4 regions of the Fulvimarina fulva genome follow, and region 1 is predicted to be linked to each of the others. Evidence: predicted binding sites of a transcription regulator. Region 1 holds the regulator's gene; each other region holds the start of a gene.
The links. The regulator PhoB, encoded in region 1, activates phosphate uptake and scavenging genes when phosphate is short. The targets are predictions, from matches to a motif close to TGTCATNNANCTGTCAT.

Region 1 (3,102 bases):
GAGAGGACATCTACGATCCCGATCTCGACGTGGTCGAGCTTCGCGCGCGGGTCGGAATGGTGTTCCAGAAGCCGAACCCCTTCCCCAAGTCGATCTGGGAGAATGTCGCCTACGGTCCGAAGATTCACGGACTGGCCAAGAACAAGGACGAACTCGAGGAGATCGTCCATACGAGCCTCAAGCGCGCCGGCCTCTACAAGGAAGTGAAGGATCGTCTCGACGAACCCGGCACCGGGCTTTCAGGCGGCCAGCAGCAGCGCCTCTGCATTGCCCGTGCGATCGCGGTCTCGCCGGAGGTGATCCTCATGGACGAGCCGTGCTCGGCGCTCGATCCGATCGCGACCGCGACGGTCGAGGAGCTGATCGACGAGCTCAAGCAGAACTACACGATCGTCATCGTCACCCACTCCATGCAGCAGGCGGCGCGCGTCAGCCAGGTGACGGCGATGTTCCATCTCGGTGATCTGGCGGAATTCGGCGATACGGAGAAGATGTTCTCCAATCCCGATGACAAGCGCACCCAGGACTACATCACCGGTCGCTTCGGCTGATCGAGCCGCTGCTTGGCGGGTCCTGCACGTGCCGGGCCTGCCAAAGCAGGATGGCGAAACGTGTCATGACGTTTCGGATCACATCATGCGGCGGAACAAAGGCTAAGGGCGAAGTGCCGATCCCGGCGGATCGCATTCGCTCTCATACCGTATCCGGCCGATCAAGCCGGGGACGGTATCGAAGCCCCAAGCGGCGCGTGAGCGTCTTCAAATCCGTCATCGCGAAGCGATCAAACGGATTTCGTATCATGGGGCCAAACGCCCAATCTTTTGAGGGAGGTCAAGATGGCTTCGCATATCGTAACGTCCTACGAGGACGAGCTGAAATTCATCGTCCGCCGCATATCCGAGATGGGCGGGCAGGCCGAGCGGATGCTCGAACAGGCCGTCTCGGCCCTCGTGCGCGGCGATACCGCGCTCGCCCAGTCGGTCATCGCCGACGACGTGATCCTCGATGCGGCGCAGCGCGAGGTCGACGAGAGGGCGATCATGACCATCGCCAAGCGCCAGCCCATGGCGATCGACCTGCGCGAGATTGTCGGTGCGATCCGCATCTCGAACGATCTCGAACGCATCGGCGACCTCGCCAAGAATATCGCCAAGCGCGTACTCGCCGTTCACCACCACGCCCAGCCGAACCAGCTCGTGCGCGGCATCGAGCATCTGTCGGAGCTTGCGGTGGATCAGCTGAAGGATGTGCTCGACGCCTATGGAGAGCGCGACCACGAACGCGCCATCACGGTGCGTGACAACGACGAAGAGATCGACGCCGTCTATACCTCGATCTTCCGCGAACTCCTGACCTATATGATGGAAGATCCGCGCAACATCACCGCCTGCACCCATCTGCTCTTCAGCGCGAAAAACATCGAGCGCATCGGCGATCACGCAACCAACATTGCCGAGACGATTTTCTACATCAAGACGGGCGAAGAGATGGACGTGAACCGTCCGAAGGGAGACCGGTCGGCGACCGTGACCCAGAAAAGCATCGAGGAAGCTGTGGAAGGTGCAGCGGGATGAGCCTGCGTGTAACCGTCGTCGAAGACGAGGAGGCCCTTGGCGTTCTCCTGCGCTACAACCTCGAGGCCGAAGGCTACGACGTCGAGGTCATCGCGCGCGGCGACGAGGCGGATCTGCGCCTCAAGGAGGAAGCGCCCGACCTTCTGGTCCTCGACTGGATGCTGCCGGGCCTTTCCGGCGTCGAGATCTGCCGTCGGTTGCGCCAGCGCCCCGAGACGGCACAGCTGCCCGTCATCATGCTGACGGCGCGCGGCGAGGAGAGCGAGCGCGTTCAGGGGCTTTCGGTCGGCGCGGACGACTATATCGTCAAGCCCTTTTCCATGCGCGAGTTCACCGCGCGTGTGAAGGCGATGATGCGCCGCGCAAGCCCCGAAAAAGTGGCGAGCGTCCTGTCCGCGGGCGATCTCGAACTCGACCGTACGTCCCACCGGGTGCGCCGTTCGGGCCGCGAGCTGAAGCTTGGGCCGACCGAATTCAAGCTGCTCGAATTCTTCATGCAGTCGCCCGGCCGTGTCTTCACCCGCGAGCAGCTGCTCGACGGGGTCTGGGGCCGAGACATCTATGTCGACGAGCGAACCGTCGACGTTCATGTCGGCCGCTTGCGAAAGGCGATCAACCGGGCGCGTGACCGCGACCCGATCCGGACCGTGCGCGGAGCGGGCTATGCGCTCGACGAGCAGTTTCTCGCCAGCAAAGCCGCGCCATCGCGCGCGAGACTGAAGGAGGCAGGGTAGCGCGCTCGTTCGGCGCGCCCTGTCTCCCCGTTCATCACCAAAGGTCATAGGCCAATCGCCAAACGTCATGCCTGGCGGATTGCCTTGCATGCTATCGCCTGATTGCAGGGCGAGCGTCGGCGCGCGGCTTTCCCCTTGTTCCGATGGAGTTCGCCGAATGACCGTTGCCTCACCGTTTCACGGGCTGTCCGCCTTTCCGATCACACCGGCGGATCGCGAGGGCCGTGTCGATACGGAACTCCTCGGACATCTCGTCGAGCGTATCTGCCGCGCGGGCGCCGACTCCATCGGCCTTCTCGGCAGCACCGGCACCTATGCCTATCTGAGCCGCGCCGAGCGCCGCCGGGCGGTTCGTGCGGCCGCCGAATGTGTGAACGGCCGTCTGCCGCTCATCGTCGGCGTCGGTGCGCTGAGAACCGACGAAGCCCAGGCCCTTGCGCGCGATGCGGAGGAAGCGGGCGCGGATGCCCTGCTGATGGCGCCGGTCTCCTACACGCCGCTGACCGAGGAAGAGGTCTACCAGCACTTTCGCACTGTCGTGGGTTCGACGGCCCTCGACCTCTGCATCTACGACAATCCGAGCACCACCCGTTTTGCCTTCAGCCACGGTCTTCTCGAACGCCTTTCGAAGGTCGATCGGATCGTCGCGGTGAAACGGCCACCACCGTCCGACGGTGATTTCGGCGGCGAGATCGCCAAATTGCGGTCGCGGACGGGATTGGCGATCGGCTACAGCGCGGACTGGACGATGGCGCCGGCCCTTCTTGCCGGCGCCGATGGGTTTTACTCCGTCA
Region 2 (3,102 bases), on a different contig from region 1:
GCTTTTCGGCCGGAGAGCCGTCACGTGTGATATCCATCGCGCCGGTGATCTTTGCGGGCGTCTGAGACGCGTTGATCGTGAAGATGCGCGGCTGGCCGGCATAGAAGGAGTCCGATACCACGTAGAGTGTGTTCGCATTGTCCGGGTCTGCAGCAAGGCCGGACAGCGCGCCCCAGCCGAGCGGCGTGCCATCCTGGTCCTCGGAGACGATCTGCGGATAGGCCGGCTCCTGGTCGGCGCGTTCATAGATCATGACGTGGGAGCGTGCGCCGCCATCCTCAGCCAGATCGGCCTCGTTGGAGGTGACGAAGAGGTTGCGCGACGGAATGGCGACGGCGCCCTCCGGTGCAATGCCCGATGGCAGAACCTGCAAGAGCTCCGGGTCGCCTTCGCCGATCCGGTAGACACCGACCGCCGATCCGCGCTCCGACAGAACGAAGAGCAGCTCTTCGTCGCCGAACTCTGCCGCTTCCAGACCTTCCGGCTCGACGCCCTTGGCATCTGAGCGCTTGTCGGGATAGTGGCCGGCGCGGATCAAGGCATATTCGAAGGCGTTGCCCGCCTCGTATTCGACCGTTCCGTCCTTGTTCCAGATGGTGAAGGAACGCGAACCGCCCTCATAATCGCCTTCATTGGCGGAAGCGAAGCGGTTCTCGTCGATCCACTGGACCGCATCGGGCTCGCGCTCGCGACCTTCCTGGCTGTCGGTGAAGGAGAGAGTCTTGTCGTCCTTGGCGTCGATTCCTTCAAGATCGACGGTGCCGGCCGAAAAGTCGTTCGTGATCTTGCCGGATGCCGCATCGACGATGGCGAAATGATTGTTCTCCTGAAGCGAGACGACGATTTCGTTGGCGGCGTTGAAATCGACGAATTCCGGCTCGGGATCTGACGGAGCGATTTCGGAAAGACCCGTCATGTCGACGGTCTTCATCGTCGCGCAGTCGGCCGCACCGTTCGCAAGGGACAAGACGACCAGCGAGCCGGCGGGAAGCTGCGGAAGCGCGCCGTCGTTCAGGTCCTCGTCGCGCTCGTTCTCGATGGCGACCGCTGCAAAGGTTCCGTCCGGTGAAACCGCAACCGAATCGGGCTGGCCAGGAAGATCGCAGGACGCCGTTTCGGTGCGATCACTCAAGGACACGATGGCAAGCCGGCCTGACGGGTTGGTGAAGCTTTCCGACGTGTTCACGCCGACCAGCACATTGCCCTCTACGGCGGCGACCGACGTGGGCTCGCCTTTCAGGGACAGGAAGCCGAGCGGGGCCGGCGCGTGGGCATCGGAAATATCGACGAAGCCGATGCCGCCGGCCGGGCTGTCCGAATAGACGAGCGTGTTACCGCCCTTTGCTGCCGTGATGATCTCCGAGGAGGTCTCGGTCATCGGATCCATATCGGCGGGCAGGTTTTGCGCGACGGGAAAGGATGCGATCCGGTTAAACATCGGTTCGGCGAGCGCGGCGCTGGCAGCGGTCAGAACCGAGGTGGCGCAGAGGGCTGTGAGGATTGGGCGCAGCATCGGGCGGCATGTCCTTCGTTGAAAGAAAGCGGTGATGATGCGTGAATGGGCTCCTTCTGTAACAGTTGGATGACGAAGCGGGCTGTTCTGTCGGACAGCACCCGGGGGAACGCGGCGGCTTGTCTCCCGACTGGCGACTCGTCTCGCGCGCGCGGGAAGCTATTTCATCAGCCATGAAGCCCTTCGCCGATCTCATCGATGCCCTGACCCTGACGCCGTCGCGCAACGGAAAACTACGGCTGATGGTGGAGCATTTTGGTGCCGAGCCCGATCCCGAGCGCGGGCTGGCGCTCGCGGCGATCACCCGCGATCTCGATATCAAGTCGGTGAAGCCAGCGATGCTGAGGGAACTCGCGACCGAGCGGATGGACCCGGTGCTGTTCGGCTATTCCTACGATTATGTGGGCGATCTCGCCGAAACGATCTCTCTGGTCTGGCCGGCACCCGAACTGGACGCGGGGGAGGGGGCCGGGCGCGGCCCCACATTATCGGAGGTGGTCGAAAGCCTGAATGGGGCGACCCGGCAACAAGGGCCGAAACTGGTCGAAGCCTGGCTCGACCTCCTGGACTCGTCCGGTCGCTACGCTCTTCTGAAGCTTGTCACAGGTGCCATGCGGATCGGCGTGTCCGCCCGGCTCGCCAAGCAGGCGCTTGCTGATTTCGGCAAAGTGGACGTCGCCGAGATCGAGGAGCTGTGGCACGGGTTGGCCCCGCCTTACGAAGACCTTTTCGCATGGCTCGAAGGTCGGGCGGACAAGCCGGTTTCTGCGGCCAAGGCGCCGTTTCGGCCGGTGATGCTGTCGACGCCGCTGGAAGAGCCCGACTACGGGAGCATTTCGGCGGAGGATTATGCCGCCGAGTGGAAATGGGACGGTATCCGCGTCCAGGCGAGTGCCGAGGGCGGCGTCGCCAAGCTCTATTCGCGAACGGGCGACGATATTTCCGGTGCCTTTCCCGATCTCATGGACTTCATGACCTATAACGGCACGCTCGACGGTGAGCTCCTGGTCGCCGTGCCGACTGAGGAGAAGTCCGGCATGCCGGCAGTCGAAAATCATGCGGGCAAGCGCGGCGACGATATCGTGGTCGGCACGTTTTCCGATCTCCAGCAGCGGCTCAACCGCAAGACCGTCTCCGCCGCGATGCTGAAGCAGTATCCGGTTTTTCTGCGGGCCTATGATCTGCTGTTCGACAACGGGGAGGACCTGCGCACGCTGCCCTTTGCCGAGCGGCGAAAGCGGCTGGATGTCTTTGCCAAGACGCTGGAGCCGACGCGGTTCGATGTCTCGCCCTTCGTGCCGTTCGAAAGTTTCGACGACCTGTCCGCGCTGCGGAAAGAGCCACCGCATGCCGTCATCGAAGGTTTGATGCTGAAGCGCTGGGACTCCGTCTATGTGCCCGGCCGGCCAAAGGGGCCGTGGTTCAAGTGGAAGCAGGACCCTTATCTGGTCGACGCGGTGCTGATGTATGCCCAACGTGGCCACGGCAAACGGTCAAGCTTTTATTCGGACTACACGTTCGGCGTCTGGACCGGCGAGATGGATGCGCCCGAGCTGGTGCCCGTCGGCAAGGCCTATTTCGGCTTTACC
Region 3 (3,102 bases), on a different contig from region 1:
AGGCCGTACTCCGCCAAACGCATAAAAGGCCGCCGGACTTACGGGTCCGGCGGCCTTTTTCATGTCCTGCAAACCGATCTCAGAGCCGTTTGCCGTCGGGCAGCGGACGAACCGGTACATTCATCCAATACTTCCCGGGACCGCGTAACCACCGACCACGTGCCTCATCACGCTCATGTCGCGCGATCGTTTTCCTCCTCACCCCCAAGTGACTGGCCTGTCACGGTGCAGCTTCTTATTTAAAACTGGTCACTGGTGGCCGAATGCCATCATCGCGGTCCAGTCTAGAAGGTTCGGCAATCGCTTTGCATAGTTCCGGTTTTTCATCGGCCTCGTTCCGCGAGCCATTCACGGCGCTCCGCGCTGTCCTGAAACCGGTTGTCCTTCTCGGCTTGGTTCTTTCGATAAGCGTGGCCACCGCACCCCACGCCCAGGAGATGGCACCGTCCGAAGAGGGCGTAAGCGTTGCCCATGTGGTCGAACTTTTCACCAGCCAGGGCTGCAGCTCGTGTCTCAAAGCGGAGACGGCGCTCGCCGAACTTGCCGGCAGGCCCGATGTGCTGGCACTCGCCTATCATGTCGACTATTGGGATTATATCGGCTGGGAGGACACCTACGGCTCCGCGGAAAACACGGCAAGGCAGGAGGCTTATGGGGAGAGTTTCAACCTCTCGACCCTTTTCACGCCTCAGATCATCATAGACGGCAGCGAACAGATCGTCGGCGCCGACAGTCAAACCATCCTCGAAGCTCTTCGGACAACACCGCCAATTGATCGAGACGGCGATGCATCCATTTCTGCCAGAGTCGTCGGTGACAATCTGAAGATCAAGGCCAGCATGGCGCAGCCGGTCGACGACGGATCGCTTCCGGTCCTGATCGTCGTGACCTATGACGAGCGTTCAGAAACCCAGATCACGCGCGGCGAAAATCTCGGAACGACGATCGTCGACACCAATCCCGTTCGCGATTGGCAAATTCTGGGCGCATGGTCGGGCGAGCCGATGAAAATCAGCCTGCCGCTCTCTACGCTGACTGCCAATGCCAATGGAAGAAACGGCTGCGCAGTTCTCATTCAGATGATGTCGCAAACTGGTAAACCGGGCCAGATTCTCGCCGCCACACGCCTTAACCTGAGCGCCCGAAACTGATACCTGCTTCGCCTTCAATTCTCGCCAAGAGACATGCCTCGTAGTCGAGACCACTTTGAAAACATTTGTCGGCACACCTATTTCCGTGTCACCATGCTGTCATGGTTCGGCATGAGCCCCTGGAACTCGGGTTCTTCCATGGGGCCGCGACACAGGTGAATCGACAAGGGGGACACTCGACCCGAATGACCGTATCGAGCGCCGCAGATGCATCCAACCTCATCACCTTTCCGGGGCACAGAGGCTCGGAGGCCCAAACAGTCTTCGATCGGAAGGAACTCTCGGAAATTCTAAAAGTCTATGGCCGCATGGTCGCCGCTGGCGAATGGCGAGACTACGCCATCGACATGCTGAAAGACCGTGCCGTCTTTTCGATTTTCCGGCGCAGCAGCGAGATGCCGATCTACCGCGTGGAGAAAACACCGAAGCTGGCGCGCAAACAGGGCGCCTTCCAAGTCGTCAACGCGGGCGGCATGGTCATGAAGCGGGGCCACGATCTGCCCACCGTGCTCAACGTCTTCGACAAGCAGCTGAAGACAGTCGAAAGCGACTGAGGCTGGCACATCCACGTTGTCGCCAAAGCTCGCAAAATGAGAGTGGTTCGAGCTGGGTAACGCGAAGGCCAGATCGGCACGGTTGCAACAGCGCCGTTAAGCGAGGAGATGGTGAACCGCGCCGGCTTTCCCGGAGGCTATAAACGCCGAAGTTCTCGTCGAAGACAAGACGGATTTCCACGCTGACTTTCTCGTCTTTCTTCTCACGATCGGATCGACAATCGGGATCGGCCTTCTTGGCGGCGTGCTCGCGATAGGTCGACGGAGCGATCGGTAGAACCCTGCAGATCGGCTCGACCCCGTAGACGCTGCGATGGTCTTCGATGAAGGCCTTCATGGCTTGAACCGGCGGTTGAGCTCCGCCTCGGCAAAATACGCCGACGCCTTGCGCAGGATCTCCTTCGCCTGACGCAATTCGCGGACATCACGGCGAAGCTTAGCCAGCTCCTCCTTCTCCTCGCTCGTCGGCCCAGCAAGCAGGCCGTCGCCACGCCCGGATTGGCGCACCCAGTTGCGAAGCGTCTCGCCCGAACAACCGATCTTCGAGCCAACCGACTGGATCGCCGCCCACTGCGATCCGTGCTCGCTACGGTGATCCAAAACTATCCAAACGGCGCGCTCGCGGAATTCAGGACTATAAGGGGATGATCTTTTCGTCATGGCTCCATTCTCTCAAGCGTTGGAGCCTCCGGAAAAGCCGGCGCGGTTCAATGATGTCGGTGAATGCGAAGCCGTTCCATGCGAACATTGCGCGTTGCCCGCCTTTGAAAGCGCCTCGCACATGGCGAGGATTGGTCTCTCTTTGAATGGAAGCGATGAAGCGAAATCTGGTAGTAACCGCCTGTCCCCCTGGCCTCCCCCGAGATGGCCTCGGCACAGGGATGCCATGCACCCTGTATGCTGACGCTTTTGATCATCGCGATCCAAGCCTCTATCCAGCGGCATACAACGTGTTTGTCCCAGGACCAGGGGGCACAGCCTTAATTCTCCCCTCACCGCATCCGTTGAATATGTCGATAGTCCGTGCGCGGAGCAGACGCTCTTGGAGCAGACCATCACGAAACGTTAGCAGTCCGTTCCGCCATGGGCTACCGCAAACGTCGCAGAAGATAACGCCAACACGTTGCGTCGCCGCGGCAACCGTTCGTCCTCCCCTACTCTTTTCACGCCACGTATCTCCCTCGGCGTGCTCCTTTTTGAGAGGTCATGAAGGGTGTGGAGCGTATTGCAAGCGCTGCTCCACCTAAGAGATTGCGGCCGCTGTGGAATGACGGATCTTGCGGATCCCACCCTTCTCGGCTTTCCCGCCACTTCTTTTTGTGGTTTTGAGACGCGTAAAAGCCCCGGTTTATGGCCGGGGCTTTTGTTTGTTTGTTGTGAAGAAGAAGATTTTTTGA
Region 4 (3,102 bases), on a different contig from region 1:
GAGGGACCTCGGGCGTGCGTTCAAGAACGCGGCTGCGAAGAAAAGACAAGGTCATCGCGGTCATCAACGTCCTATTTTGCAGAAGACGAAAGAGAAACTGCGCCGGATTATCGCTCGTTCCCCTGTCATTTAAAGTTTATCTTTGCTTGTCATCGCGAGTCAATTCGTCTCCGCCTTATTTTCGGCGGATTCGATGCAGTTGGCAAAGAATGTGGTTGTCGCCGGCCAATCGGAGAAGACGCCCCTCACGCCGATATCGCTCGAAAGGACATCGAGAAGCTTCAGCATGTCGCCATCGGACGTCGTGATGTCGTTGATCGACTGGTAGTACCATCCGCCGCCGGCGGCGAGGGGACCGGAGCGCTCCAGCGACCAGGCGATGATGTCGAGACCGGCCTCTTTCGCTTCCCGTGCATAGGGTGAGGGAACGATCTCCCCGTCTTCGGCGGTGACGAGCATCCAGAGCGGCGGCGCAATGATCCGAACCCCGTCGTCGGCAAGCGACTGCATGGTCGGCTCGAATGTGTCAGGCTTCATCGGGTCGAAGCCGTCGAGCGTTTCGTAGCGATCGTCGAGATAGACGGCCTGCTGTCCGAACTCCGGAAATTCCGCGATCCAGAACTTCACATCTGCGAGATTGAAGGACTGGGGGTAGACGTCGCCCGGCGAAACGCCCGCGTCGATATAATCCTGGATCATCTGCCGGGCGTAATCGGCCTGGCTGTACTCGCCCTCGAACGGCATCTCGACCTCGGGGCCCTTCAGCTCCGGGGTGAACTTGCGGCCGAGCGACTTGATGAGTTCGATCGAGTCCTTGTGGGTCATCAACGTGCCCGGCGAATAGAGCGTGGTGCGCCAGTCCGCGAGGCCGCCCTGATAGTCTTCGGCGGTTTCGGCCGCCGGATCGAAGGAATCCATCTTGGCGTTCAGCGTCTGGAACTCGGCAAGCGTCAGGTCTGATGTGCAGCACTTCGCCTGCGCTTCCTCGCCTTCGCCCGTGCCGGTGGCGGCAGTGAACGGCGTGGTGCATTTCGCCGCAAGCTCCGGACGGGTCAAAATGTCGGTCGTCGTGTGGAGATCGCACTGGGCATGCCGGCAGACAAGCTCGCGGTCCTTCGTGAAGGCGACGTCGCATTCGATGATGCCGGCGCCCTGCCGGGCCGCGGCGATATAGGACTCGCGGCTGTGCTCAGGAAATTGCAAGGGCGCGCCGCGATGGCCGATCGACCAGTCGCTGGCCTTCATCGGCTGGCCGAGACAGGCCGAAAGCTTCGTCTTGAGGTCTCCGTCCTCCAGCTGATCGACGAGATAGCCGGGCCGGACGCCGATCTCGGCGGATGCGGGCATTGCCACCGCGCCCGTGCCCTGATTCTGGGCGATCGCGGGCTGGAGGAAGGCAAAGCCGGTGAGGGCCGTCGCAAGGGTCAAGGTCGCGCGCATGAAGGTTTTCCCGTGATCGTGCGGAGCCAGCGTCTTGAGGAGGGAGATAGAGACGTTTTACGACAGAGGAACGACAGATGGCGGACTTTTGAAACCGGTTTGACCGCTTAGGGATGATGGCTTTTATCGGTGCCGCCGTGCCGCGCGCGCACCTATACGCAGATCCAGGTGGATCGGTCGGCTCTCTTATCACTTACCCGTGGGTAAAAGATGACGGCGCGCCCCCTGAGCTGTGGGCCGATTGGACTTGTCGCTCACGGTTTCCTGAGCCAGTTCACCAGAGGGTAGCAAACACTTGGTGGAGGATGTCGCGCGATGGCAACGACTGATCGGTCGAAGGACCGCAAAGAGGGTGTTTCACGTGAAACGAGCGGCGAGGGCGCGACAGGCACGCTCAAACTCGTTCCGGCCCTTGTTGGTATCGCTGCCTTTGTCCTTCTCCTTTTTCTTCCCAAACCCGACGATCTTTCGATAGAGGCCTGGCGCGTCGTCGCCGTCGCCACGCTCATGGTGATCTGGTGGCTCACGGAGGCCGTGCCGGTGCCCGCGACCGCCCTCGTCCCTCTCGTTCTCTTTCCGCTCACCGGCGCCATGTCCATGAGCGCAACCGCATCGCCCTATGCCAATCCGACGATCTTCCTGTTCATGGGCGGATTCATGCTGGCGGGTGCCATGCAGCGCTGGAATCTCCACCGTCGGATTGCGCTCAACATCGCCTCGCGCACCGGCTCGCGCCAGCACCAGATCGTTGGCGGCTTCATGATCGCCACCGCCTTTCTCTCCATGTGGGTCTCGAACACGGCGACCACCGTCATGATGCTGCCGATCGCCATCTCCGTCATCGGCCTCGTCGGCGACGAGACGGGCGATGAGAAGGCGACGAAGCTCTTCGCCCTCTCCCTGCTTCTTGGTGTCGCTTACTCCGCCTCGATCGGCGGTGTGGCGACGCTGATCGGGACGCCGCCGAACGCGCTTCTTGCCGGCATGCTCAGCGAAAACTACGGCTTCGATCTCGGCTTTGGCCGCTGGATGCTGATCGGCCTGCCGGTCTCGATCCTGATGCTCGTCATCTCCTGGCTGATCCTGACGAAGTTCGCGCTGCGTCTGCCGACGCATGAAGTCGAGGGTGCAGACAGGATCATCGCGGATGAACTGAAAGGCCTCGGCAAGATGTCGCGTGCCGAAAAGATCGTCGCTGCCGTCTTCATGACGGCCGCCATCCTCTGGATGACCCGCTCCTGGCTCCAGAACTTCATCCCGAGCCTCGACGATGCGGCCATCGCAATCGGGGCGGCACTGGTTCTGTTCCTCGTTCCGACTGGAATGAAGGACGAAGATGGCATGCGGGTCGCGCTGCTCGACTGGAAGACCGCTGCCAACATTCCCTGGGGCGTGCTGATCCTGTTTGGCGGCGGGCTGACGCTCGCGGCCGCCGTTGCCGGGACCGGACTCGATCGCTGGATCGGTCAGGCAATCGGAAGTTTCGCCGGGGCTCTGACGATTTTCGTCCTCATCGTCATCGTCGCCGGGATCATGATGATCCTGACGGAATTCACCTCCAACACCGCGACCTCCGCCACCTTCCTGCCGCTGCTTGCCGCGCTCAGCCTGAACATCGGCGAAAATCCCCTGCTTCTGGCGATCCCCGCCGCCCTGTCTGCC

Region 2: a site for PhoB is predicted at 1,572-1,588, ahead of ABDX79_RS04445 (esterase-like activity of phytase family protein). Genes of this name have one in related genera too.
Region 3: a site for PhoB is predicted at 1,238-1,254, ahead of ABDX79_RS07115 (DUF2794 domain-containing protein). Genes of this name have one in related genera too.
Region 4: a site for PhoB is predicted at 1,500-1,516, ahead of ABDX79_RS17295 (glycerophosphodiester phosphodiesterase family protein). Genes of this name have one in related genera too.

Annotation. Positions count from the first base shown of each region.
Region 1 covers NZ_JBDJAC010000006.1:224,174-227,275, forward strand. Annotated here, with positions in the region: gene pstB (phosphate ABC transporter ATP-binding protein PstB) at 1-551, shown strand, start outside; gene phoU (phosphate signaling complex protein PhoU) at 837-1,574, shown strand; gene phoB (phosphate regulon transcriptional regulator PhoB) at 1,571-2,308, shown strand; gene ABDX79_RS10785 (dihydrodipicolinate synthase family protein) at 2,466-3,102, shown strand, end outside.
Region 2 covers NZ_JBDJAC010000002.1:181,662-184,763, reverse strand. Annotated here, with positions in the region: gene ABDX79_RS04445 (esterase-like activity of phytase family protein) at 1-1,513, opposite strand, end outside; gene ABDX79_RS04440 (cisplatin damage response ATP-dependent DNA ligase) at 1,687-3,102, shown strand, end outside.
Region 3 covers NZ_JBDJAC010000004.1:23-3,124, reverse strand. Annotated here, with positions in the region: gene acnA (aconitate hydratase AcnA) at 1-1, shown strand, start outside; gene ABDX79_RS07120 (DUF1223 domain-containing protein) at 411-1,151, shown strand; gene ABDX79_RS07115 (DUF2794 domain-containing protein) at 1,337-1,705, shown strand; partial or broken gene ABDX79_RS07110 (transposase) at 1,833-2,365, opposite strand; AL1L pseudoknot at 1,968-2,084, opposite strand.
Region 4 covers NZ_JBDJAC010000015.1:57,535-60,636, reverse strand. Annotated here, with positions in the region: gene ABDX79_RS17295 (glycerophosphodiester phosphodiesterase family protein) at 160-1,440, opposite strand; gene ABDX79_RS17290 (SLC13 family permease) at 1,756-3,102, shown strand, end outside.